DNA from 3 places in the Pseudoglutamicibacter cumminsii genome. Region 1 is predicted to be linked to each of the others. Evidence: predicted binding sites of a transcription regulator. Region 1 holds the regulator's gene; each other region holds the start of a gene.
The links. Region 1 encodes LexA, which represses DNA repair genes until DNA is damaged. Its sites were predicted from a motif close to TCGAACANNTGTTCGA; they were not measured.

Region 1 (7,830 bases):
GAGCACTGGACGGTTGTCGCCGCGCGAGAAGGCCGCGTCGAGGTCAACAACGTGAATCCATTCCGCACCGGCCTCTTGCCACCGCAAAGCCGCTTCGAACGGGTCGCCGTGATCAGTTTCGGTACCGGCTTCGCCCTGGGTCAGGCGAACGGCCTGACCGTTGACGATATCGACCGCAGGGAACAAGACAAGTTCTTTATTCTCAGTTGCTTTGTGCTCAGTCATGGATCTTTCTCAAAAGTTCAAGAGGCGAATTTCACGAATAGATGCGGCATGGTTCGACGCTACCGGCCGGCGATGGACGCACGATGCGGCACCTCGGTGAGCACGTGTGTCACCTGACCGCCCGTGACGGTCGCGTCGTTGCCTCGCTCATCCACGTCCGGGCCCTTCTGCGCAACAGCCCACGCCGCGATCAAGAACATGACCGCGAGCGCACCGCACACGATGACCCACACGCGTTTGACGCCTTGCTGCGCGAGCGAATACGTTCCACCAACCAACAGGCCACCCAAAATCATCAACACAATCGGTGAGGGCATCAGAGCGTCTCCATCCAGTTCTTGATCAACTGGGCACCGGCGTCCCCCGATTTCTCGGGATGGAACTGAACCGAGCTGAGCGGACCGTTCTCGACCGCCGCGATGAACGGGCTTCCGTGCTCCGACCACGTGACCATCGGCGGCTTCATGAGGGGCTGCACGACATCGAAGTCCCAGCTCTGAACGGCATAGGAGTGGACAAAATAGAAACGCTCATCTTCAATGCCGCGGAAGAGCTGCGTGTCTTCCGGTGGGGTGACACTGTTCCACCCCATGTGCGGTACGACGTCAGCTTTGAGGCGCTCAACAACACCCGGCCATTCGTCCAGGCCCGCGGTAGTGGTGCCGCCTTCGGTGCTTTCGGTGAACAGCACCTGATGGCCTACGCAGATCCCGAGGACGGGTTTTCCGCCTGCGATCCGGTACCCGAGGTGGCGTAGCAGCGAACCCTTCTTGAGCGCCTGCATGACACTCGCGAACGCTCCGACGCCGGGCAGAACCACACCGTCGGCTGCTTTGAGTTCTTCCCCGTCTGCGGTGAGTGAGACGTCGGCGCCGACGTGTTCGAATGCGCGCAGGACTGAGCGAACGTTACCTGCCCCGTGGTCGACGACGGCGATGTGTGGCCTACGGCCCTGGGTCATAGTGCTCCCTTGGTGGACGGAATGATGTCGCCCATGCGCTCGTCTGGTTCGATGGCTTGGCGCAGTGCGCGTGCGAGTGCCTTGAATTGGCATTCGACGATGTGGTGCGGGTCGCGACCGCGCAGAACGTCGATGTGGAGGCAGATGCCTGCGTGGTAGGCGAAGGATTCGAAGACGTGGCGGGTCATGGATCCCGTGAAGTGTCCGCCGATGAGGTGGTACTGCTGACCCTCGGGTTCACCTTCGTGAACGACGTATGGACGGCCGGAGAGGTCGACGATGCAGCGCGCCAGGGCTTCGTCGAGTGGGATGGTGGCTTGGCCGAAGCGGGTGATGCCGCGCTTGTCCCCGAGTGCGGTTTTGAAGACTTCGCCGAGTGTGATGGCGGTGTCTTCGACGGTGTGGTGGACGTCGATGTCGGTGTCACCGTGCGCCTTGATCGTGATGTCCATGAGCGAGTGACGGGCGAGCGACGTCAGCATATGGTCATAGAACGGGACTGTTGTTGAGATGTCCGCTATGCCAGTTCCGTCGAGTTTGATGGTGACGTTGACCGTGGACTCGGAGGTGATCCGCTCCATGGTTGCTTCACGGGTACCGATCAGCTTGGCGCTCATGGTGCTCGCTTTCTTCATGTATTGCGCCAGACGCGCGGGGCGTCGGCGTTGGAGTGTTCTGCCCTCATTCTATGAGGGGCAACGGTTATGTGAGATGGGTTGCAGGGACTCGGCTGGAGGTTCGGCTAGGAGCTGCCCTGCTTAGCGCTAGTGCTTAGCGTGTCATTACTGAGGGCGTTCCATGTATTGGCGCATCAACGTGAGGAACTGTGTGGTTTCTTCTTCCGTTCCTGCGGTGACGCGAAGCTTTCCTGGCAGGCCGTTGTTGCGGATGATGACTCCGCCGGCCAGGAGGTATTCGAAGACGTCGTTGGGGTCTTCGAAGTCGCCGAAGGTTACGAAGTTCGAGTCAGACAGTGTTGGGGTGAGTCCCATGTCTTTGAGTTCGTTGACGATGCGGTCGCGTTGTTCCTTGATCGCTTCGACGTTGGCTAGGAGCGCGTCCGTGTGTTTGAGTGCCGCGAGCGCAGTCGCTTGGGTTACTGCGGAGAGGTGGTACGGGAGCCGGACGAGGCGTAGCGCGTCGGACACTTCTGGTGCGGCGGCGAGGTAGCCGAGCCGTGTGCCTGCTAGCCCGAAGGCTTTAGACATGGTGCGGGAAATGATCAACCGTTGGCGGCCTTTAAGCAGGGTGATTGCGGTCGAGTTCGGGTCGTGGGCGAATTCGGCGTAGGCCTCATCGACGACAACGATGGTTTGCGATTCTTCGCCGGCTTCGTAGACGGCTTTGACTACATCTAGGTCGAGGCCGGTTCCGGTGGGGTTGTTGGGCGAGCACAAGAAGACGATGTTCGGCTTGTGCGCGCGAACTTGTTCCGCTGCAGATTCTGCGGTGAGGCTGTAGTCGTCTGCTCGGTGACCTGCGATATAGGTCGTGTCCGTTCCAGACGCCAGGAGCGGGTACATCGAGTAGGTCGGAGGGAAGCTCAGGAGGGTGCGGCCAGGCCCGCCGAAGGCTTGCAGGATCTGCTGGAGGACTTCGTTGGATCCGTTGGCCGCCCACAGGTTGTCTGCGGTGAGTCCGCGTCCGAGGTACTCAGCGAGCGCGGTCCGTAGCTGCGTGAATTCTCGGTCTGGGTAGCGGTTCAGCGTGCGCGCGGCGGCCTGCACTGACGTGGTGATCTCGTCGATCACTTCTTGTGGCAACGGGTGCGTGTTTTCGTTGACATTCAGTTGGACTGGAACGTCAATCTGAGGGGCGCCATATGGTGAGAGCCCGCGAAGGTTCTCCCTCAATGGGAGCTGGTTGAGCCGTTGCAAAGCATCCTGAGACATGGTTCAAGTCTAGAGATCGGCTGAGCGGCGTTTCGAATTAGGGTCGCCCTGTTGCGACGGAACACCACCCCAGCAGCAGTCATGCCTCATCAGGGTAGATTCATCCACTCACACCGCGACTTGACGCTCACGCCAGCGCTTGATTAGTAGCTAACGGGAACGACGACCTTCTGGCCAGGGACAAGCGCTCCGTCAAACGAGTTGTGCTTGTGGATCAGCGCTACCGTATCTCGCGCATCACGCTCAGGGGCGTAGTGTTCCGCGAGGCCCCACAAGGTATCCCCCTGCGCAACGGTGACCTCAACCAGGCGATCGCCTTGTGCGGTGACCGGCTCACCCGTCGTTGCTTGCGCCGGCTGGAGCAGTGCCGAGAGCATCAGGAAGATGCCAACAATCAGCGCGACCGTCGGCAAACCGAAAAACAAGAAACGCCCACGTTGGGTCAAGCGAACACCTGCGGAGCTGTCATTCGTACCTGGTTCGGCAACGTCCACAGAGGACGCGTTACCAGCAACCGGGTTGATAGTGCGCTCAGACGAGTTCAGCATGGTCATTCCTTCCGATTTCGAACAGAACATTTATTCGAATATCTCTTCGATATATTTCTAGCACACATCTTCGAACACGCTCAAGAAACTTCGTACATATCTTTGAATATGTTCAAAAGCCGTATAGGGTGTAACTACCGATGTGGCCTGTGTTTACAGTGAAGAACGACCCCCTGACAGTTTGAAACTGAATCGGCTCAAACCGCATCTAGGTGAAAGCCATACATTCGAACATCGGCATGTAGCTGACGACGACTGACGACGCCGAGCTATCAAGCATGGAGACCTGACAAGGATGGGAAACGAATGAGCACCGAGACACCGTCACCGGACACACAGTCGGCGCGCCCCTCGAAGCCGCTCACCGCTCGTCAGCGTTCCGTTTTGGAGTGCATCGAATCGTTCCTGAATGTGCAGGGCTACCCGCCAACGATGCGTGAGATCGGCGATGCGGTCGGGTTGAAGTCGCTCTCCTCTGTAACGCATCAGTTGCAGCAACTGACTAAGCTCGGCTGGATCCGCCGTGACCCTAAGTTGCCTCGCGCACTCGAAGTTCTCCATCCATCCGACCCGACGTTGGAAAGCTCTGCGCCTGTTTCCTCGGCCGCTGCAGACGCCTCCTCTGAAGGCACCCCTGGCCTCGCGCCAGTGACCTCGATTGCGCAGGGTTCGGCACGCGCAAAGGCACCAGCAACATCTACCGCCGCGACGCTCGATTTTGCTCAGGGCGACGAAGATTCGGCCCCAATCCCGCTTGTGGGTCGCATCGCCGCGGGTGGCCCGATTCTTGCCGATCAGCAGGTCGAGGACGTCATGACGTTGCCGCGCCAACTTGTGGGGCACGGCGAGCTCTTCATGCTCAAAGTCTCTGGTGATTCGATGATCGATGCAGCGATCTGCGATGGTGACTGGGTTGTCGTGCGCCGCCAGAACACCGCTCAGAACGGCGAAATCGTTGCGGCACTTCTCGATGATGAAGCCACTGTGAAGACGTTCCGTCAGCGCGACGGCCACACGTGGTTGCTACCTCAGAACTCCCAATACGAACCGATCCTGGGCGACCACGCTCAGATCATGGGGCGCGTCGTATCCGTACTGCGTTCACTTTAGATATCGTTCACTCGAGATTCCGCTCACACTGGATACTGTTCGCTCTAGACGCCGTTCGTTTTAGGACTCCGCGTCAGCGGTCGCTTGACCTACTTATTGGCCTCGCGCAAGCGGCCCAAAGCACCAAGAACCGTATTCCGGTCGGTAGTGGTCCACAACGGCGGCAAAGCATTACGTAGATACGCCCCGTAACGGCGGGTAGCCATCCGCGAATCCAAAATCGCGGCCACTCCCCTATCCTCAGTAGAACGAATCAACCGGCCCACTCCCTGAGCCAAACGGATCGCCGCATGATGCGCGGAAACCGACATGAACCCGTTCCCGCCATGCTCATTCACATCACGCGTCCGGGCCGTCATCAAAGGATCATCAGGGCGTGGGAACGGGATCCGGTCAATCACTACCAAGCGGCAATGACGCCCCGGAACATCCACACCCTGCCACAGAGTCATCGTCCCAAACAGGCACGTCTGCTCATCAGCGGAAAACTCACGCACCAGCTCCATCATCGACGCCTCACCCTGCACCAAGATAGGCACATCAAGACGCTCACGGCACGCAGCGGCCGCATCCTCTGTAGCCCGGCGGGAGGAAAACAGCGCCAAAGCCGCACCACCGGAGGCCTTGATCAAATCGACGAGCTCATCAATGACCTCTTCAGAGACCCCGCGCCCCGGCGGCGGGAGGTGCTGAGCCACATACAGGACGCCCTGCTTCTCGTACTCGAAAGGCGAACCGACATCGACCGAATCCCATTCAGGAGCCTCCGGCCCCATCAGCCCGAGCCCACCAGCAACCGGCTCAAAAGCCTCACCCACCGCGAGCGTCGCCGAGGTCAGCACAACAGTCCGGTCCTCAAACAGGCCATCCCGCATCTGCATCGCAACAGACAAAGGAGCCACCATCAGCGAAGCCGGCTCCGAATCATCCGGAACAACATAGCCACGCCCCGGCTCGAAGCTGCCTGGCCGAGACGCCCACACAACCTCTTCTCCCTTGCCGGCACTCAACAAGCGCTCACACAGTTCAACAATCTGAGCCACCGCAGAACGCGCGGATTGCCAGCCACCGTCCGGAGCGGCATCGCCCGCCTCGCGCTTCGAATCCGACATCACAACTTTCGCGGACTCGAAAACCTGCGTCACGGCCGCACGCTGAGCCTCCGTCAAACCGCGCGGCTGAAGCCCTGTCGGGATGTTCGTGACCGATTTCTCGAACTCCTTCGCCGCATCGGATAACGCCTTTGATGCGACCTTCAAATGCTTCTTAGCACCCTGCGCGGCGTGCGTGATCGCAGTGTGCGTCAGCGGGCGCGTATACGTGTTGGTGACCCGGTCCTGAAGTTCGTGAGCCTCATCAACGATCACAACATCGAAATCCGGCAAAACCGGTAGCTGCTCGAACGCAGAAAAAGCGAGCATCGCATGGTTCGTCACCACAACGTCGGATTCAGCCGCCAACCCGCGGGCACGCTCAGTGAAGCATTCCTCCGCCATCGGGCAATGCTGTGTGCCCAAGCATTCAAGCGAAGACACCGAAACCTGACGCCACGCCTTATCCGAAACCGACGGGACCAGCTCATCCCGGTCCCCTGTTTCGCTCTCCTCAGCCCACTTACGGATCCGCATGATCTCTTGACCCAAGGGCGAGGTCGGGCCATCGTCAACCGCGCCCCCATCAGTTGCAGCAGCAGTCAAGGACGCATCGAAAAGCGAGCCCGCATCGTCATCCTCCGGGTACCCGCCGGCGAGCTTGTATTTGCACGCGTAATTGTTCCGCCCCTTGAGCAGAGTGACATCAACCGGCCGCGGAAGCTCATCTTCCAAAGCCTTCAATAAACGCGGAACGTCACGTCCCACGACCTGGGACTGCAGTGCCAACGTCGCCGTCGCAACCACAACGGGTTTCTCCGCATCGATCGCGTGCGTGATCGCGGGAACCAGATACGCCAGAGACTTACCCGTACCCGTCCCAGCCTGTACCAACAGGTGCCTCCCAGACGAGAGCGCGTGCGCTACCGCGTGTGCCATCTCGTGCTGGCCGTCGCGACGCTGGCCACCCATCTTGTCGACGGCGGTGGTCAGCAAGCGCTCAACCTCCTGAACCGCTGGGTCAGCTGATCCGGTTGCTGATTCCGATGCGGCAGCGGGTTCCGGCGTGTCTGGACTCATGCGTCCGCACCGGCTTCCGCTCCCTTATCCGTTCCGTCTTCCGCACCGTCCGCTTCAGCGTATGGAGCGAGCAAATCAGCAAGATCCGGGCGAACCAGAGCGTGGATCCGCGTACCGTCTTCGACGTGCTCAAGTTCAAGCAGTTCGGCGTCGTGGCCGTGCAGACGCGCCACGAGGTCACCTTCGGTGTACGGGATCAGCGCGCGGACCTCCGTGTGCGGGCGCGGGATCGCCCGTGAGATCGCTTCCTTAAGCTCCTCGATCCCCTGGCCTGTGCGAGCAGAAACCACAACGTGCTCAGGGTAGTTGCGGCGCAACTGAGCCAGCGTGTGCGTATCGGCCAGGTCCGCCTTGTTGAGCACGATGATCTCGGGGCCGTCCGCTTCAACATCCGCGAGAACCTCGTGCACCGCTTGGATCTGCGACATCGGATCCGGGTGGGACGCGTCCACCACGTGGAGCAGCACATCAGCGTCCGCGGCCTCTTCGAGTGTGGAGCGGAACGCCTCAACGAGGTGGGTCGGCAGGTTGCGCACGAAACCGACCGTGTCGGTGAGCGTATAGCCGATGCCGTCAGGGGTTTCCGTAGAACGCACGGTTGGGTCCAGCGTGGCGAACAGCGCGTTCTCCACAAGCACCCCGGCGTCCGTGAGCCTATTGAGCAGCGAGGACTTGCCTGCGTTGGTGTAGCCGACGATGGCCACAGAAGGCACCGAGTGACGCTTACGGTTGGCTCGCTTGGCTTCGCGAGCGGGCTTCATGCCTTTGATTTCGCGGCGTAGCTTAGCCATCCGGTTGCGAATGCGGCGACGGTCGAGCTCAATCTTCGTTTCACCGGGACCACGCGAACCGATACCGGCACCACCAGCAACCTGACCACCAGCCTGACGCGACATCGACTCACCCCAACCGCGAAGACGCGG
Region 2 (7,830 bases), 1.5 Mb from region 1:
TGGAAGCTGATGCGGTCGGTTACTGAACGCGGGCCAGTCGCGGTTGTTCCGGTTCCGTCGAAGGCTTCATCGGTGCGTGCGCGTGGATTCTCACCGGTCGAGGAGCTCTTGCGGGAGTCTGAGGTTCAGTCGGTTATGAACTTCTTGAGGGTTCGAACACTCACGAGCTGGGGTTTGACGCGGCAGGGGCCACAGAAATCGCGTGGTCGCAGCGGGCGGAGCGCGGCGGTCAAGGGGCAGTTTGCCATCGACCAGGCCGCGCTACAGAACGCGAAGCGGCGGGACCGTCACGGAAGGATCCCACGCAGGGTCGTGTTGTTCGATGATGTTATGACGACCGGGTCAACTCTCGCCGAGGCTGCTCGAACTTTGAGGTCTTACGGCTTTACGGTTGTTGGTGCGTTCTGTGTCGCGTGGGTCAGGCCTCCCGGTGGAACTGCAGCCGTCAGCGCAAGTGAAGAGACCGAAAATAAGCCACCCGCTTAACTTGCTTCCAATACGGTTCAAACAGGTGCGAAACACGGTGTGACCGATGTAACTTTAAGCATGGGCTTGAGTTCGAGGTAGAGCCTCTAGCCAAACCCATCACCTGGCGTCAACGGCGGTGATGAGTTCATAGTCTTCCCGCCGGACCGTCACCGGGTGCTGTTTCGGAATTGAGGGAGGACCTCTCATGGATGTCAACGTCATTGGCCGCAACGTCAGCGTTACGGACCGGTTCCGCGAATACGTCGAGGATCGTGCCGCGAAGGTTGAACAGCTTTCCCCGAGGGCACAAACGATCGATATCAAGGTTTCCCGCCAACCTAACGCCCGCGTCGCTGATTCCGAAATGACCGTCGAAGTCACCGTCATCGGCCCGGGGCCGGCGGTCCGCGCTGAAGCTCACTCCTCTGAGAAGTTCTCGGCCTTCGACCTCGCGTTCGCAAAGCTGCTTGAGCGTTTGCGTCGCGCTCGCGACAAAGCCAAAGACCACCGTCGTAATGACCGCGCACTGAGCCAGCCGATCGACCCTGAGTCAGTGCCAGCAAGCGATAAGTCCCTGCTCGAACAGGTAGAGGAAGCCCGCCGCGCAGAAGAAGTTGGTGACGTTCCGGTTGAAATCCGCCGCAAGCGTTTCCCAGCCGTTCCGATGACCGAAGACGACGCCGTCGACAACATGGAACTCGTAGGCCACCCGTTCTACCTGTTCCTCGACTCTGAGACCGGCTTGCCTTCGCTCGTCTACCGTCGCCGCGGATGGTCCTACGGCGTGATCGCCCTGGACGAGAACCTCACCGAGGTATCCAAAGACGGCATCAAGACCTACCGCAGCTAACGACCGCATCGGAATTTAGTGTTCCCATAACAGTGGGGCAGTAGAATTCTAGTAACTGTCATTCAGGCTAATGGCGGGAGATTTTCAGGAATCTCCCGCCATTGGCTTGGGGTAAAAACGTATTCAACGCGTAAGATGGCGAAGGGCCGGTAGATTCCGGTCGCTTCGTCATGGGGGAGAAAACACGTGGCCAATCTGTTCGAGCGCATCTTGCGAGCTGGCGATAAACGCATTCTGAAGCGTCTGCGTTCTTACGTCTCACAGATCAACGCACTCGAAGACTCCATCAAGGAGCTCACGGATGAAGAGCTGCAGTCCATGACGGACCAGTTCCGTGAACGGCATGAAGCGGGCGAGAGCCTCGATGACCTGCTCCCCGAAGCGTTCGCGGTGGTGCGTGAAGCGTCGCAGCGCACGCTGGGTATGCGTCACTTCGACGTCCAGCTGATGGGTGCCGCGGCCCTCCACCTCGGCAACATCGCTGAAATGAAGACCGGTGAAGGTAAGACGCTCGTCGCGACTGCGGCTGCTTATCTCAATGCGATCTCCGGCAAGGGCGTCCATGTTGTGACGACCAACGACTTCCTCGCTAACTATCAGGGCGAGCTCATGTCCCGCCTCTACCGTTTCCTCGGTATGAGCACGGGCGTTATCGTTTCAAACCAGCCGCCGTCGGTGCGCCGCCAGCAGTATGCCGCGGACATCACGTACGGAACCAACAACGAGTTCGGCTTCGATTATCTGCGTGACAACATGGCGTGGTCCATGGATGAGCTGGTTCAGCGCGGCCACAACTTCGCGATCGTCGATGAGGTCGACTCGATTCTGATCGATGAGGCCCGTACCCCGCTCATCATTTCCGGCCCGGCGCAGGGTGACGTGAACCGCTGGTACAGCGAGTTCTCCAAGCTCGTGCGCGGCATGAAGATCGACGAGGACTACGAGGTCGATATCAAGAAGCGCACGGTGGGTGTCAAGGCTTCTGGTATCGACAAGGTTGAGGACTACCTCGGCATCGAGAACCTGTACGAGTCCGCGAACACTCCGCTGATCGGTTTCTTGAACAACGCGATCAAGGCGAAGGAGCTGTTCAAGCGGGATAAGGACTATGTGGTCATGGACGGCGAGATCATGATCGTCGATGAGCACACTGGCCGTTCGCTTCCTGGCCGCCGTTATTCGGAGGGCATGCACCAGGCGATTGAGGCGAAAGAGAACGTTGAGATCAAGGCTGAAAACCAGACCTTGGCGACCGTGACGTTGCAGAACTACTTCCGTCTCTACGACAAGCTCTCCGGCATGACCGGTACCGCAGAAACCGAGGCGGCGGAGTTCAACAACACCTACAAGCTCGGCGTGGTTCCGATCCCAACGAACAAGCCGATGCAGCGCGTCGATAAGCCGGACTTGATCTACAAGAACGAGATCGCGAAGTTCGAGGCTGTTGCTGAGGACATCGAGGAACGTCACCGTTCAGGTCAGCCGGTTCTGGTTGGTACGACTTCGGTTGAGAAGTCCGAGTACTTGTCTCAGAAGCTCGCTAAGCGCGGTATCCGCCACGAGGTTTTGAACGCTAAGCAGCACGAACGCGAAGCTGCGGTTGTTGCTCAGGCCGGTAAGAAGGGCGCGGTTACGGTCGCGACGAACATGGCTGGCCGTGGTACTGACATCATGCTCGGCGGTAACGCTGAGTTCTTGGCTGTCACTGAGATGAAGAACCGCGGCTTGGATGCCGATGTTGATCCTGAGGGTTACCAGGCTGTCTGGGATGAGGTTTTCGAGAAGTTCCAGGCCCAGTGTGAGGCTGAGGGCGACGAGGTTCGTGAGCTCGGCGGCTTGTATGTTCTGGGTACGGAGCGTCACGAATCGCGTCGTATCGATAACCAGTTGCGTGGTCGTTCGGGCCGTCAGGGTGACCCGGGTGAGTCCCGTTTCTACTTGTCGATGTCGGATGAGCTGATGCGTCGCTTCAACGCCGGTATGGCGGAGCGCATCATGAACTCGCCAAGCATGCCGGACGACATGGCGCTTGAATCCAAGATGGTTTCGCGCGCGATCGAGTCGGCTCAACGTCAGGTTGAGTCTGTCAACACGGAGCAGCGTAAGAACGTCTTGAAGTATGACGACGTGATGAACCGTCAGCGTGAGGCGATCTATGCTGACCGCCGTCAGATCCTCGAAGGTGAGGACTTGGAGGAGCGTATGCAGCACTTCATTGAGGATGCTGTTGGCGCGATGGTCACGGAAGCGACCCTGGCTGGCGAACCGTATGACTGGGATCTTGAGGCGCTGTGGAATAACCTGCGCGTCCTGTACCCGGTTACGTTGACTCCGGAAGACCTCATCGAGGAGGCCGGTGGTGATCAGGGCGGCCTGACTGCGGAGATGCTCAAGGAAGAGATCGTCTCTGACGCGTTGGTCGCGTACGAGCGCCGTGAAGAGTACTTGGGCGCTACGACGATGCGCGACTTGGAACGCCGCGTCGTGTTGTCTTCGATTGGCCGTAAGTGGCAGGAACACCTCTACGAGATGGACTACCTCAAGGAAGGTATTGGCCTGCGTGCGATGGCTCAGCGTGACCCGCTGGTCGAGTACCAGCGTGAAGGCTACGAAATGTTCGAAGCCATGATGGAAGGGATCCGTGAGGACTCGGTTTCCTTGATGTTCCACGCAGAGGTCGAACCTGGCCACGATGCCGGCGAGGCGAAGGGCGCTGGTCTGATGGATTCTGAGTCCAGCCAGGAAGATCTCGAGTATTCGGCTCCGGATGAGTCTGGTGAGGCACGCACTCGCCGCACCCGCTCCAAGAAGGATGAGCCTAAGGTGACCGGTAAGCAGGCGCGTAAGGCTAAGAAGAACGCTAAGAAGCGCCGCTAGGGTTTTCATATCAGCGCTGTGCGGTTAGCGGCGTTGCAGCAAAGCGGGCTCGTGCACCGAAAGGTGTGCGAGCCCGCTTGCTTAACTACTTCGGGCCTATCCGATGGGGGCAGGCATGCTTACCCCGTGTGCCCTTCAGCTTTCACCCGATCTGGACATCCGTGCAGCGGAGCCTGCGGCCGTGTGGTTTCAGGGTGAAGGCGATGGCGCGGACTCCTCGTGGGGTGAGGATGCTTGCACAGCATTCGAGTGTGGGTAGCGCTTCGCTATTAGGGCTACGGTATTGGGCTTGCACGTGGGTTGAAAGCACGCCGAGGGTGCGCCATGGCCATGGGGTTCCTTTAGCTGCGGAGGCTTCGCGTTCCCATCCGGCGCGGTTTTGTACCTTGTTGAGCGGCATGAGTTCGAACCACCCTGCCAAGGCGAGGGACGGGCGGCGGCCGGAGAGCACATCGGCGATTGCTTGAGCTATGGTGCGGGCGAGCTGTTGATGCGCCGGAGACCCTGGTCTCACGGAAGAGTCTGGTTGCGCTGTAGTCGGGGAGCCCGAAGTGGCGGAGCCTGCAGCGGGGCCGGCTGTGGCTGGGTCGGATGGGGCAGGGAACGGCGTGACGTTCGATGCGGGATCGAGGCGTGGTTCGCAGAGTGGTGCGGTGGTCATGGGAATCCTCCGGTGTGAGTGCGCCCTTAGGCAGGGATGAGTAGTTCTTGTCCGGGCTGGATGAGGTGCGGGTTATCGCCTAGCAGCTCGCGGTTGCTGTTGTGCCACCGCTGAGTTTCTTTGGCGATCTGTTGTGGAGTTGCTCCCGGGCCGAGGTGGCGTGCGGCGAGGTCCCAAAGCGTGTCTCCCGTTTTGACGATCACCGTGTCGGCTCGGGCGGGTGTCCCCATGCTCCGCGGTAGTGGGACGGGGTCGGCTTTCTTGACGGTGAAGGCCGCGGCCTCTTGCTGTGTGGCGTCTTGCTTTGCCGGCGTGGCCGCTTGCTTGCCGTCGATGGGGAAGGCGGCTGACGTAGCGGGCGTGGCTGTTGTCGCGCTGGTTTCTTGTGTGCGGGTTTCTTGGGTGATGACAGTCGTGTCCGGTGGTGGTGCGGCATGCGATGGTGTTGGCGCTGTGAGGATAAGGCCGGCGGCCAACGCTGATGCGCGGGGAACCCATCGGTTCCAGCGTTCGGTACGAACGCCGAGCGCATTGAGGCCGCGCAGTGAGAGCGCCAATGCGTGGTTGAGGAGGAAGTAGAGGCTGATGAGGCACAAGCTCCATGCGCCGAGGCGTGCGATGAGTAAGTCTGGCGATTCGGCGTTGGGGAACCAGGGCCCTAGCGCAGTGAGTGCGGGTGTTCCGATCGCGAGCCCGGCCACGGGGGCGAGCCATGCCGCGGTGATGTGCAGAGACGAAGGTGAAGACGTCAGGTTTCTCGGAAGCCTTCGTGAAGCGTTAGGTGTCATCGGTGGTCATTCCTTCGAATAGTAAGAACCTATGTTCGTTTGCTGTGCTTTGATTCTGTTTGATATTTCCCGTTGGTGTCAAGAGGGGGTTTTTGCGTGGTGGATTTTCAGTAGGCTGTGGGCATGCGTTTCGACGACCTGTTTGAGGACATGTCCCACGAATTGCTCGCGGGGCAGTGGCAAGAGATGCGCGCTGAGGCAGGCGAACTTGCCCGGGCTGAATATGCGCGCCGCGATTTCTTGACAGAAGTCGCGGGAGCGCAGGTCAAAGTCCACGTGACCGGACATTCTTTTACAGGGAAGGTCGCCGTGGTTGGTTCCGGATGGTTCGGGATTGAGTCGGCGCGGGAGTCGTGGCTTTTCCCTGATCAAGCAGGCGTGTGGGTTGAGGTTCTCGGCTCTACTGCAGGGGTTGGCTCCGTGCCCCGTACTGAAGCGCAGCCCCGCAATACAGCCCAGCCCCGCAATACAGCCCAGCTCCGCAATGCAGCACAGTGCCGGCGCACTAAGGCGCCGTGGAAGTCCGCGCTGCGCGCCGTTGGTCGGGATCGGCAGAGTGTGCGTTTCGTTTTGTCCGACGGGGTTGTCGGTAGCGGCTTGATTGTTGCGGTGGGTGGGGATTTTATCCGCATGCAGGCGCAGGTGGGTGGCTCGGCGTCGCGGTCGTTGGTGCTGGTTCCTCTGGGCGCGCTTGCTGCGGTTTCGGCTGTTTCAACGATCTGAGTGCCCTCGCCCCGGCAACGGAGCGGTATAGCTGTGTGCGATCTGTGTCCGGGATGTTGGATTGCGTCGCTTGTTACCTCTTGTTGTGTTTCGCGTTGGTCGTTATCGTCAAATCATCTTGAAGAATGCCCTCGATGGGCGTGACGTGTTTGAGGTGGCTATGAGCGATCGCGGTGGTTCTGCTGGGTCGGTTTTGAGGTGGCAGCCGGCGAGCTGGCGTGACCCGAGGTTGGTGATCGGCGTTGTGCTGGTTGTCGCTTCGATCTTGGGCGTCGTCTTGCTGGTGCGTTCGGTGACTCGCACGGAAACGTACATGGTTGCGGCTCATGATTTGGCCCCGGGCACTGTTCTCACTGAGAAGGATCTGGTTCCGGTTGAAGCGCGCATGGCTGGGCCGGGTGAGCATTATGTTTCGCGTGATGTTCCGGTGGCTGGCGCGACGGTGAGCGATTACGTTTCGAAGGGCGAGCTGTTGACACGCCGCGCGATCGAAGCGGATGTGCCTGCCCATTTGCGTTCGTTTTCGTTGACGGTCGAGGGCCCGTTGCCGGCGGGTGTCAAGGTTGGTCAAGGCGTGGATGTGTATGTCACGCCGAAGATCGCGGAGCCGGAAACCGAGCCGCAGCTCGCGTTGTCCGGGGTCCGGGTAGTGAAGGTTGAGCGCGCGGATTCTGGTTTCGGGGCTTCGCAGGGGCATGTTTTGGAGGTTTTGATCCCGCGTGATGAAGTCTCCGCGATGGTGGGCCACATTGCGCGTGAGAGCGTTGTGAGCGTGGTTTCCGCACCTATTGCGGCGAGTGCTGCGGGGGAGTAACCGTGAGCTCCTCTGTTGTTTTGTTTGGTGAGTCGCCTGATGTTTTTGCTCGTTTGGAGTCTGAGGTCGGGTTGGTCACGGTCGTGCGGGTGTGCACTGATGGGGCGGAGCTGTTGGCGACGCTGGCCGCTGGCTTGGCGCGGTATGTGATCGTTGTTGATCAGTTTGACGATGTCGATAGCGGCTTGGTCGATGCTGTTCACGCCGCGGGTGGTCGTCTTGTCGCGGTGACCGACGATGCGAAGGCGGCTTCGCGTTTGTTTCGGCTTGGTGTGGGGTCGGTAGGTTCTTCGGCTTCCGCTGAGGTGATAGCGGAAGCGTTGTCGCGGGCGGAGCCTCTCAAGAGGCGTGGGCGGCGTCGTGCTGAGACCGTCGATGAGTTCGAGTCCGTAATCCCGGACGACCTTTCTCAGCTTCACGGGGTAGAGCCGCGCACGGGTTTGCCACATCTCCCGGACATCGAAGATCCCGCGAACGAGGAAAACCAGTCCAGCCAACCCGAGGGCATCGAACCTGAAACGGTCCAGCGCGAGCCGGGCCGCATCGTCGTGGTGTGGAGTGGCGCTGGAGCGCCGGGCCGCAGCTTTCTATCGATCGAACTGGCGACGGAAGCGGCGCTCGCCGGGAAGTCTGTGACCTTGGTGGATGC
Region 3 (7,830 bases), 370 kb from region 1:
TCGTTGACCTGGGATGGGAACTCGACGATATCGCGCCCCACGTTGGTGCCAGCCAACGACGGGTACTGGGCGGCACTCAAGAGGCCATGGAGCGCGTGCCCGAACTCGTGGAACAACGTGATGACTTCATCCCACGTGCACAATGCAGGGTTCCCGCCGGTTGGCTTAGGAATGTTGAGCGTGTTGCAAATGATCGGTCGTGAATTTGCGGCACGTGCTCCTTGCGCCAGTTCGTTCATCCAGGCACCACCACGCTTGGTGTCACGCGCAAAGAAGTCTCCGACGAACAGGCCGATCGCATCTCCGTTTTCCTCGAAAACTTCCCAGATGCGGGCGTCCGGGTGCGGAAGCGGCAGGTCGTTGCGCTCGGTGAAGCTCAACCCATAGACCAATCCAGCTGCACGGAAAACACCTTCGGTCAGAACTGTGTCGAGTTCAAGGTGCTGTTGCAGTAGTTCCGCGTCAACCCCATCGGACTGCGAATCAACCAGGCTGAGCCCGCGTGCACGGTCCCACGGCGCCACAGGAACCTCGGGGGACAGAGGCTCGAGGCCGAGCGTTTCAGCGATGCGTGCATCCTCGCTAGCCGCGTTCGCGAGCGCAGGTTTGGCCAGCTGAGCCAACAGATCGTTGATCGCAGAGACCGAGGTTTCCGAGCGCAGAGACAGAATCTCTTCGGCGTGCGTCTCAAAACCGAGCAACCGGGCGCGCTCGACGCGCAACGCGGCGATTTGCGCGGCGATGGCCGAGCTCTTGCCGTCCGATGCGCGCTGAGAGGAAGCCTCATGCAGCTTCTTACGACCTTCAGCGGTGGTAAGGATCGCCTCATCTGGCTGAACGGTTGGCAGCACGAGCGAGACGCGGTGGCCATCAGCGCCTGCGGTCTGAGCGGCGTGGCGGGTCGCTTCAAGTCGTGCAGGGGAGAGGCCCGTGGCTTCCGCCTCCGTGAGGGTAGGCGCTGCGTCCACGAGGTTCTGCATCGCGAGGCGACCAAACTCGGTCTGCAGATCAGTGAGCTGAGCATTCAAGCCTTTGAGCTTTTCCTGGCCTTCAGCATCAAGTTCCGCGCCACTTGCGCGGAAGGACCGCATTGTGACCTCAACGAGGCGCGCCTGTTCGCCTTCAAGCGCGCCAGCATCGACCTGCTGCATCCGGGCGTACAGGCCCGGATAGAGCGTCATTGCGTCCTGATGTGCCGCAACCATGGCAGTGATCTCAGCTTCAACAGCTTGGATCGGCTCGGTCGCATCGGCAGAGAACAGGTGGAACGCGACAGCGGCGGCACGGTGCAGGCCCTCGCTCGAGAGCTCAAAGGCCTCGAACGTGTTAGCGAACGTCGGCTCGTCAGTGTTGTTCACGATGGCGGCGACGGCTTCTTCTTGAGCCTTGATTCCCGCACGAACCGAGTCGCGCAACAGCTCCGGTGTGACTGTGGAGAAGTCAGGGAAATCGTATGGCAGCCCGCTTGGCTGTGTGAGATAAGTCATGAAGAGACTCTTTCACAGAAAACAAGGCGATGTCACTCTCGAGGGCGCCGGGCTTCCGAAAACAGATGTAAACCGTGCTTGAAAGCGGGCCTTGAGGCGTGGAGCGGCCCATCTCAGCGTTCAAGCTATAGAATGGTGTGTCGAAAGAACAGCTGACATAGGGACGGAGAACCATGGCAGGCCACTCCAAATGGGCAACAACCAAGCACAAGAAAGCGGCGCTGGACGCGAAGCGCGCGAAAGCTTTCGCACAGTTCATTAAGAAAATCGAGGTTGCTGCGCGTGCTGGTGGTCCGGACCTTGAAGGCAACCCGGCACTTGAAGTCGCTGTCAACAAGGCGAAGAAGAACTCTGTTCCGAACGACAACATCGACCGCGCGATCAAGCGTGGCGCCGGCCTAACTGGTGAGGTTGTCGACTACACCGAAATCATGTACGAAGCTCGCGGCCCGCAAGGTTCCGCGCTTCTGGTGCATTGCCTCACCGACAACCGCAACCGCGCGGCGTCTGAAACCCGCGTGGCGATCACCCGTAACGGCGGCACGATCGCTGACCCAGGTTCGGTCAACTACCTCTTCAACCGCAAGGGCGTCGTAGTCGTGCCGGAGGCAGATCACACTGAGGATTCCCTCATGGAGGTTGTCCTCACGGCTGATGTTGATGCCGAGGAAATCACCAAGGTCGGCGATTCTTTCACGATCCTCTCGGAGCCATCTGAGTTGCAGTCTGTCGCTAAGGCCCTCGATGAAGCCGGCGTTGAGTACAGCTCTGACGAGGTCGAATACGTTCCGACCATGAAAGTCGAGTTGGACGTTGACGCCGCTCGCACCTTCATCAAGCTCGAAGAAGCGCTTGAAGAGCTCGACGACGTCCAGGCCGTGTACTCGAACGTTGACATGACCCCTGAGGTCATTGAGGCGCTCGGCGAAGAGTAAGGCAAGAGGTAGAAACTGTTGCTTACATCGCGCCTAGGGGCACGCACGATGGCTAACACGGTGGTTGGCGAGTGCGAGTAGCAGGTGTTGATCCAGGGCTGACCCGTTGCGGGTTGGCCCTGGTTTCTGTTGGTGCTGACCGCACGGCGACGCTTGAGGATGTCCGGGTGATCGGTTCGCCGTCTGAGGTCCCGCTGGACCAGCGTTTGCTCACGATTTCCGAACGAATCGATGCGTGGCTGGATGAGTTCCGGCCTGATGCTTTGGCGATCGAACGCGTGTTTACGTATACGAACGTTTCGACGGTGATGGGTACCGCTCAGGCGATGGGCGTGATTATCGCTGCGGCTGCCCGGCGGGGGATTCCGGTCGCTCTCCACACACCAACTGAGGTCAAAGCCGCTGTCACTGGTAGTGGCCAGGCGGATAAGCAGCAGGTTGGACGGATGGTCACGAAGATTCTGCGGCTGGCGGCTGCTCCTAAACCGGCCGATGCGGCGGATGCTATTGCTATCGCGTTGGCTCACGGTTGGCGTGGCGCTGATCCGGCGTCTAAAGCTGCTGCGTCGGCTTCTAATGAGAGTGGGGTTGCACCTGCGCAGCGGGCTTGGCTTAAAGCCCAGGCTCAGGCCGCGAATAATTCGGCCCGCGCGGAGGCCGCGCTGCGTGCTAGGGCCCGAAAGCCAAGAGGACTATAAGGCTGTTCCTTAGGCATCGCGATGCGATCCGTAGGTTCGAAGATATATTCGGATATAGTGGGGGTCGCGGCGCTTCTTTGCTGCACGACGCGTGCGTCTTCTCCGTGAAAGGTTGTCCATACACATGATTTCTCAGCTTCGAGGCACTGTTGTGGCGTTGAATCTGAACTCGGTTGTGCTCGACGTCAATGGCGTGGGGTATCTGGTCAACGCTGTTCCGCGGACGCTGGGGGAACTCACTGTGGGTGAGGAAGAGACGCTCCCGACTAGCCTGGTCGTTCGTGAAGACTCGATGACGCTGTTCGGTTTCAGCACGGTACGCGACCGCGATGTTTTCGAAGTCATCACGACGGTCTCTGGCATTGGCCCCAAGCTGGGTCTAGCCATTCTCGCGGTGCATTCCGCCGACGAGCTAGCGGCCGCCGTGCAAAGCGAGGACACCAAGGCGTTGACGCGTGTATCCGGCGTTGGACCTAAGTCCGCTAGCCGCATCATTCTTGAGCTCAAGGGCAAGCTAACTCTTTCAGGCGACGCGCCAGCGGAGGCCGCACCTGCTCCTGAAACCGAGTCCGAAGCTCTGGTACGAGCCGCGGAAGCCCAAGTGATCGAAGGTTTGACGGGCTTGGGCTGGACCGAGAAGGAAGCTAAGAAGGTTCTGGCTGCGACCCTCAAGGCACAGCCTGAACTGGCGGGAGCCTCGGTTCCTGAGCTGTTGCGAGCCACGTTGCGTGGAGTGGGCGCTGGGTCCGGCGTACGGTCTTAACATCACGGGTAATCAGCAAGGGGAGAGGAACGCACCGAGATGGCAGATGACATGTCGCGTGGACTCGTGGACGCAACGGGCGAACCCGAGGAACGCGCGCTTGAAGCTGCGATGCGTCCTAAGAACTTCGATGAGTTCGTGGGCCAGTCGCGGGTTCGTGAGCAGCTATCTTTGGTCCTCGAATCTTCGAAGTTGCGTGGCCGGGTTGCCGATCACGTATTGCTTTCTGGTCCTCCTGGGCTTGGTAAGACGACGCTTGCGATGATCGTTGCAGCTGAGATGCAGGCCCCGCTACGCATTAGCTCGGGCCCCGCCATCCAGAACGCGGGCGACCTCGCGGCGATCTTGTCTTCGCTGTCCGAAGGCGAGGTTTTGTTCCTCGACGAGATTCATCGTCTTGCCCGCCCGGCTGAAGAGATGCTCTACCTGGCGATGGAGGACTTCCGCGTCGACATCGTCGTCGGCAAAGGTGCCGGCGCTACCGCGATTCCATTGGATCTGCCGCCTTTCACATTGGTAGGTGCCACGACGCGTGCGGGTCTCTTGCCTGGTCCGCTGAGGGACCGGTTCGGCTTCACGGGACACCTGGACTTCTATTCGGTCGAAGAGCTCGAGATGGTTTTACGGCGTTCGGCAGTGATGCTCGATGTGCGGCTCACTGACGACGGCTACCGGCAAATCGCGTCACGTTCCCGTGGTACCCCGCGTATCGCGAACAGGCTTCTTCGGCGTGTGCGTGACTGGTCACTCGTGCATCGCATCGACCGGATCGATGCGGTGCAGGCGGCTGCTGCTTTGGATATGTACGACGTCGATGAGCGCGGTCTGGACCGTTTGGATCGCTCGGTTTTGTTGGCCTTGTGCACCAAGTTCGGCGGTGGCCCTGTTGGCTTGTCGACGCTCGCTATCTCGGTGGGTGAAGAGACGGAAACCGTTGAGGAGGTTGCTGAGCCTTATCTGGTTCGAGAAGGCCTCCTTGGCCGCACTGCACGGGGGCGTGTAGCGACCCCTGCGGCATGGGCGCACCTCGGACTGACGCCTCCTGAAGGTGCACCGGGCTCTGTTGCTGGGAGCGATCCAGAATCCGGTGGTACGGGCCGTCTGATCTGAAACCTGGTGCGAATCCTCGTTTGAAACCTAGGGTGGATGTGCGGCGAGTCGTCGGTTGCGTGGGTTAGGCTAGATCGGTGTTTCCCTTGCGCTTTAAGTGTGCGCAAGATCATGCAACGTTTTCGACAACCTGAATTGAGGAAGCCCCGTGTTCTCCGCGCAGCATTTATTGGCCGAAGGTGAAAAGGCACAGACTGGAGGCTTTAGCCCTCTCTTGCTGATGCTTGGCCTGATGGTCATCTTCCTGGTCTTTACGATGTTCCGTAACCGTAAGCGGATGCAGAAGGCCCATGAAGAGCGCGAGACCAAGCTCGTTCCTGGCGCGGAGGTCATGACGACTGCGGGCATCTTCGGCACTGTCGTTGACACCTTCAAGGACGAGAACAAGGTGTTGCTGGAGCTCTCTCCAGGCAACCGGGTGATGTTCCATATTCAGGCTATCGCTCAGTTCCCTCAGGAAAGCGTTGCCGACACCGCCTCGACCGATGAGCCTAAGGACCAAGACGGCCTTGGCGGCTCTCAGGAACCTGGTCAGCGCTGACGTCTGGCGTCCGGCGCTTCGGACCCTCTTTACGTTGAGGTTTTGAGGCTGCCACAAAGTTTTATTTGTTCATTGCCCGTGTTTGAGAGAAACCCCTATGTCAACATCTAGCCCCAAGCGTCATGCGCGTCGGTCGCTCATCTGGCTTGCAGTGATTCATCTCGTGATGATTGCTGTGCTTGTCGGTGGCGTCGTCGCTGGCAAGACCGGTGCGCTTCCTAAGCTTGCACTGGACCTTGAGGGCGGTACCGAGATGGTGCTGACCCCTAAGTTGGATGACCCAAGTAAGAAGGTCACCTCTGAACAGTTGCAGCAAGCTGTTGAGATTATCCGCCAGCGTGTTGACGGCACTGGCGTTGCCGAAGCTGAAGTGACGACTCAGAACAACCAGAACATCGTCGTCGCGATGCCGGGTATCCCTGATGAGAAGACCCGTAACCTGATAAAGTCGTCTGCTCAAATGCAGTTCCGTCCGGTGATCACGGCGAGCCAGGACATCACCGCGACGCCTGAGAAGGATCTGACTCCGATCAAGGACATCCCAAAGCCTAAGGGGAAGCCTAAGCACGGTTCGGATGACGCATGGGTTACTCCTGAGCTGTTCCGTCAGTTCCAGCAGTGGGACTGTGAGGCGGAGATGAACAAGAAGGAGCGCACGACGTTTAAGGCTGATGAGCCCGCGATTGCGTGTGAGCTCGATCCGCCGTTGCAGGCGAAGTACCTCTTGGGTCCGGTTGAGGTTTCGGGCTCGGACATCACTGATGCTGAGGCGCGTCCAGAGCAGAACTCTCAGGGCTACACGACGGGCGGCTGGGAAGTTGCATTGACCTTCAACAAGAAGGGTGCCGATGCGTTCAAGACTGTCACACAGCGCCTGACTTCCTCGCAGCCTCCTAAGAATCAGTTCGCGATTGTGCTGGATGGCCGCGTGGTTTCGGCTCCGCAGTCGCTGGTGGTCATTTCCGATGGTCGCTCGTCGATTACCGGTAACTTCACCCAGGAATCTGCTCAGGAGCTCGCAGAGCAGTTGCGCTATGGTGCGTTGCCGATGAGCTTCAACATCCCTACTGAGACTCAGGTATCGGCCAAGCTCGGTGCTGACCAGCTGAAGTCCGGCATGATCGCGGGCCTGATCGGTTTGGTTCTGGTTGCTGTCTATTCGTTCTTCCAGTACCGCGTTCTGGGTCTGGTCACGATGGCCTCGCTCATCATCATGGGCACGTTGACCTACCTTGCGATCGTTCTGCTGGGGTGGGGCGCTAATTACCGCTTGTCGTTGGCGGGGGTCGCGGGTTTGATTGTCTCGATTGGTCTGACGGCCGACTCGTTCATCGTCTACTTCGAACGTATTCGTGACGAGTTGCGCGAGGGTCGTAGGCTGCAGCAGGCCATTGAGACGGGCTGGAACCGTGCACGTCGTACGATTTTGGCTTCCAAGGCTGTCAACATTCTCGCGGCCGTTGTCCTCTATTTCGTGGCTGTAGGTAACGTCAAGGGCTTCGCGTTTACGTTGGGTCTGACTGCGGTTGCCGATATTTTCGTGGTGTTCCTGTTCACGCACCCGATGCTGCAGTTGCTGAGCCGCATGCGGTTCTTCTCCGAGGGCCACCGTATGTCTGGTCTTGACCCACGTCTTTTGGGTGCTGAACCGCTGTATGCAGGTGCAGGTCGTGTTCGGGTGCGTCGCCAAACCGGCGATGCACAGCAGGACGGCAAGAAGGACGGTAAGAAGGGTAGTGGGGCCAACCGTGAGGCACAGCGTCGTATGACCATCGCCGAGCGTCGCCGAGCTGAAGAGCTTGAAGCCCGCGAGAACACTCAGGGTTCTGAATCACCGAAAGTAGAGGAGAACTAACGTGGCGAAGTTAGCAACGTGGGGTAACGAGCTCTACTCGGGTAAGCGTTCGTATCCTTTCATTGGTCAGCGCAAGCTGTGGTTCGGTATTGCGTTGGTTTTGATCGTACTGTCGGTCTTGGTGCCGGTCGTGCGTGGGGGCTTCAACCTTGGTATCGATTTCCGGGGTGGTAACGAGTTCCAGGTGGCTCAGGTCCATAAGACTGACCCTAAGCTTGGTGATGATGCGGCGCACGCGGTGATTCCTGATAAGAACGCTCGCACGACTCACCTGGCTTCCAACACGATGCGCGTTCAGACTGACCCGCTGACGGGTCAGCAGGCTGACGATGTCAAGGCCGCGCTCGCGGAGGCATATGAGACCGATGTCGATAAGGTCTCGGTCTCGGCTATCGGCCCAACCTGGGGTGCAGATGTTTCCCGCCAGGCCGGTATCGGTTT

Region 2: JOD50_RS00570 (LysM peptidoglycan-binding domain-containing protein) is a predicted target of LexA. The motif match lies at 5,668-5,683, and genes of this name have one in related genera.
Region 3: ruvA (Holliday junction branch migration protein RuvA) is a predicted target of LexA. The motif match lies at 3,157-3,172, and genes of this name have one in related genera.

Annotation. Positions count from the first base shown of each region.
Region 1 is NZ_JAFBCO010000001.1:1,617,132-1,624,961, reverse strand. Features, by position in the region: gene priA (bifunctional 1-(5-phosphoribosyl)-5-((5-phosphoribosylamino)methylideneamino)imidazole-4-carboxamide isomerase/phosphoribosylanthranilate isomerase PriA) at 1-225, opposite strand, end outside; gene JOD50_RS07350 (hypothetical protein) at 285-542, opposite strand; gene hisH (imidazole glycerol phosphate synthase subunit HisH) at 542-1,186, opposite strand; gene hisB (imidazoleglycerol-phosphate dehydratase HisB) at 1,183-1,803, opposite strand; gene JOD50_RS07335 (histidinol-phosphate transaminase) at 1,969-3,078, opposite strand; gene JOD50_RS07330 (LysM peptidoglycan-binding domain-containing protein) at 3,222-3,626, opposite strand; gene lexA (transcriptional repressor LexA) at 3,933-4,736, shown strand; gene JOD50_RS07320 (ATP-dependent DNA helicase) at 4,826-6,907, opposite strand; gene hflX (GTPase HflX) at 6,904-7,830, opposite strand, start outside.
Region 2 is NZ_JAFBCO010000001.1:138,720-146,549, reverse strand. Features, by position in the region: gene JOD50_RS00590 (ComF family protein) at 1-486, shown strand, start outside; gene hpf (ribosome hibernation-promoting factor, HPF/YfiA family) at 674-1,318, shown strand; gene secA (preprotein translocase subunit SecA) at 1,505-4,195, shown strand; gene JOD50_RS00575 (Rv3235 family protein) at 4,338-4,856, opposite strand; gene JOD50_RS00570 (LysM peptidoglycan-binding domain-containing protein) at 4,883-5,644, opposite strand; gene JOD50_RS00565 (hypothetical protein) at 5,768-6,367, shown strand; gene JOD50_RS00560 (CpaB family protein) at 6,528-7,181, shown strand; gene JOD50_RS00555 (CpaE/TadZ family protein) at 7,184-7,830, shown strand, end outside.
Region 3 is NZ_JAFBCO010000001.1:1,987,510-1,995,339, reverse strand. Features, by position in the region: gene JOD50_RS09060 (M3 family metallopeptidase) at 1-1,487, opposite strand, end outside; gene JOD50_RS09055 (YebC/PmpR family DNA-binding transcriptional regulator) at 1,661-2,422, shown strand; gene ruvC (crossover junction endodeoxyribonuclease RuvC) at 2,494-3,120, shown strand; gene ruvA (Holliday junction branch migration protein RuvA) at 3,245-3,883, shown strand; gene ruvB (Holliday junction branch migration DNA helicase RuvB) at 3,935-4,993, shown strand; gene yajC (preprotein translocase subunit YajC) at 5,142-5,534, shown strand; gene secD (protein translocase subunit SecD) at 5,632-7,389, shown strand; gene secF (protein translocase subunit SecF) at 7,391-7,830, shown strand, end outside.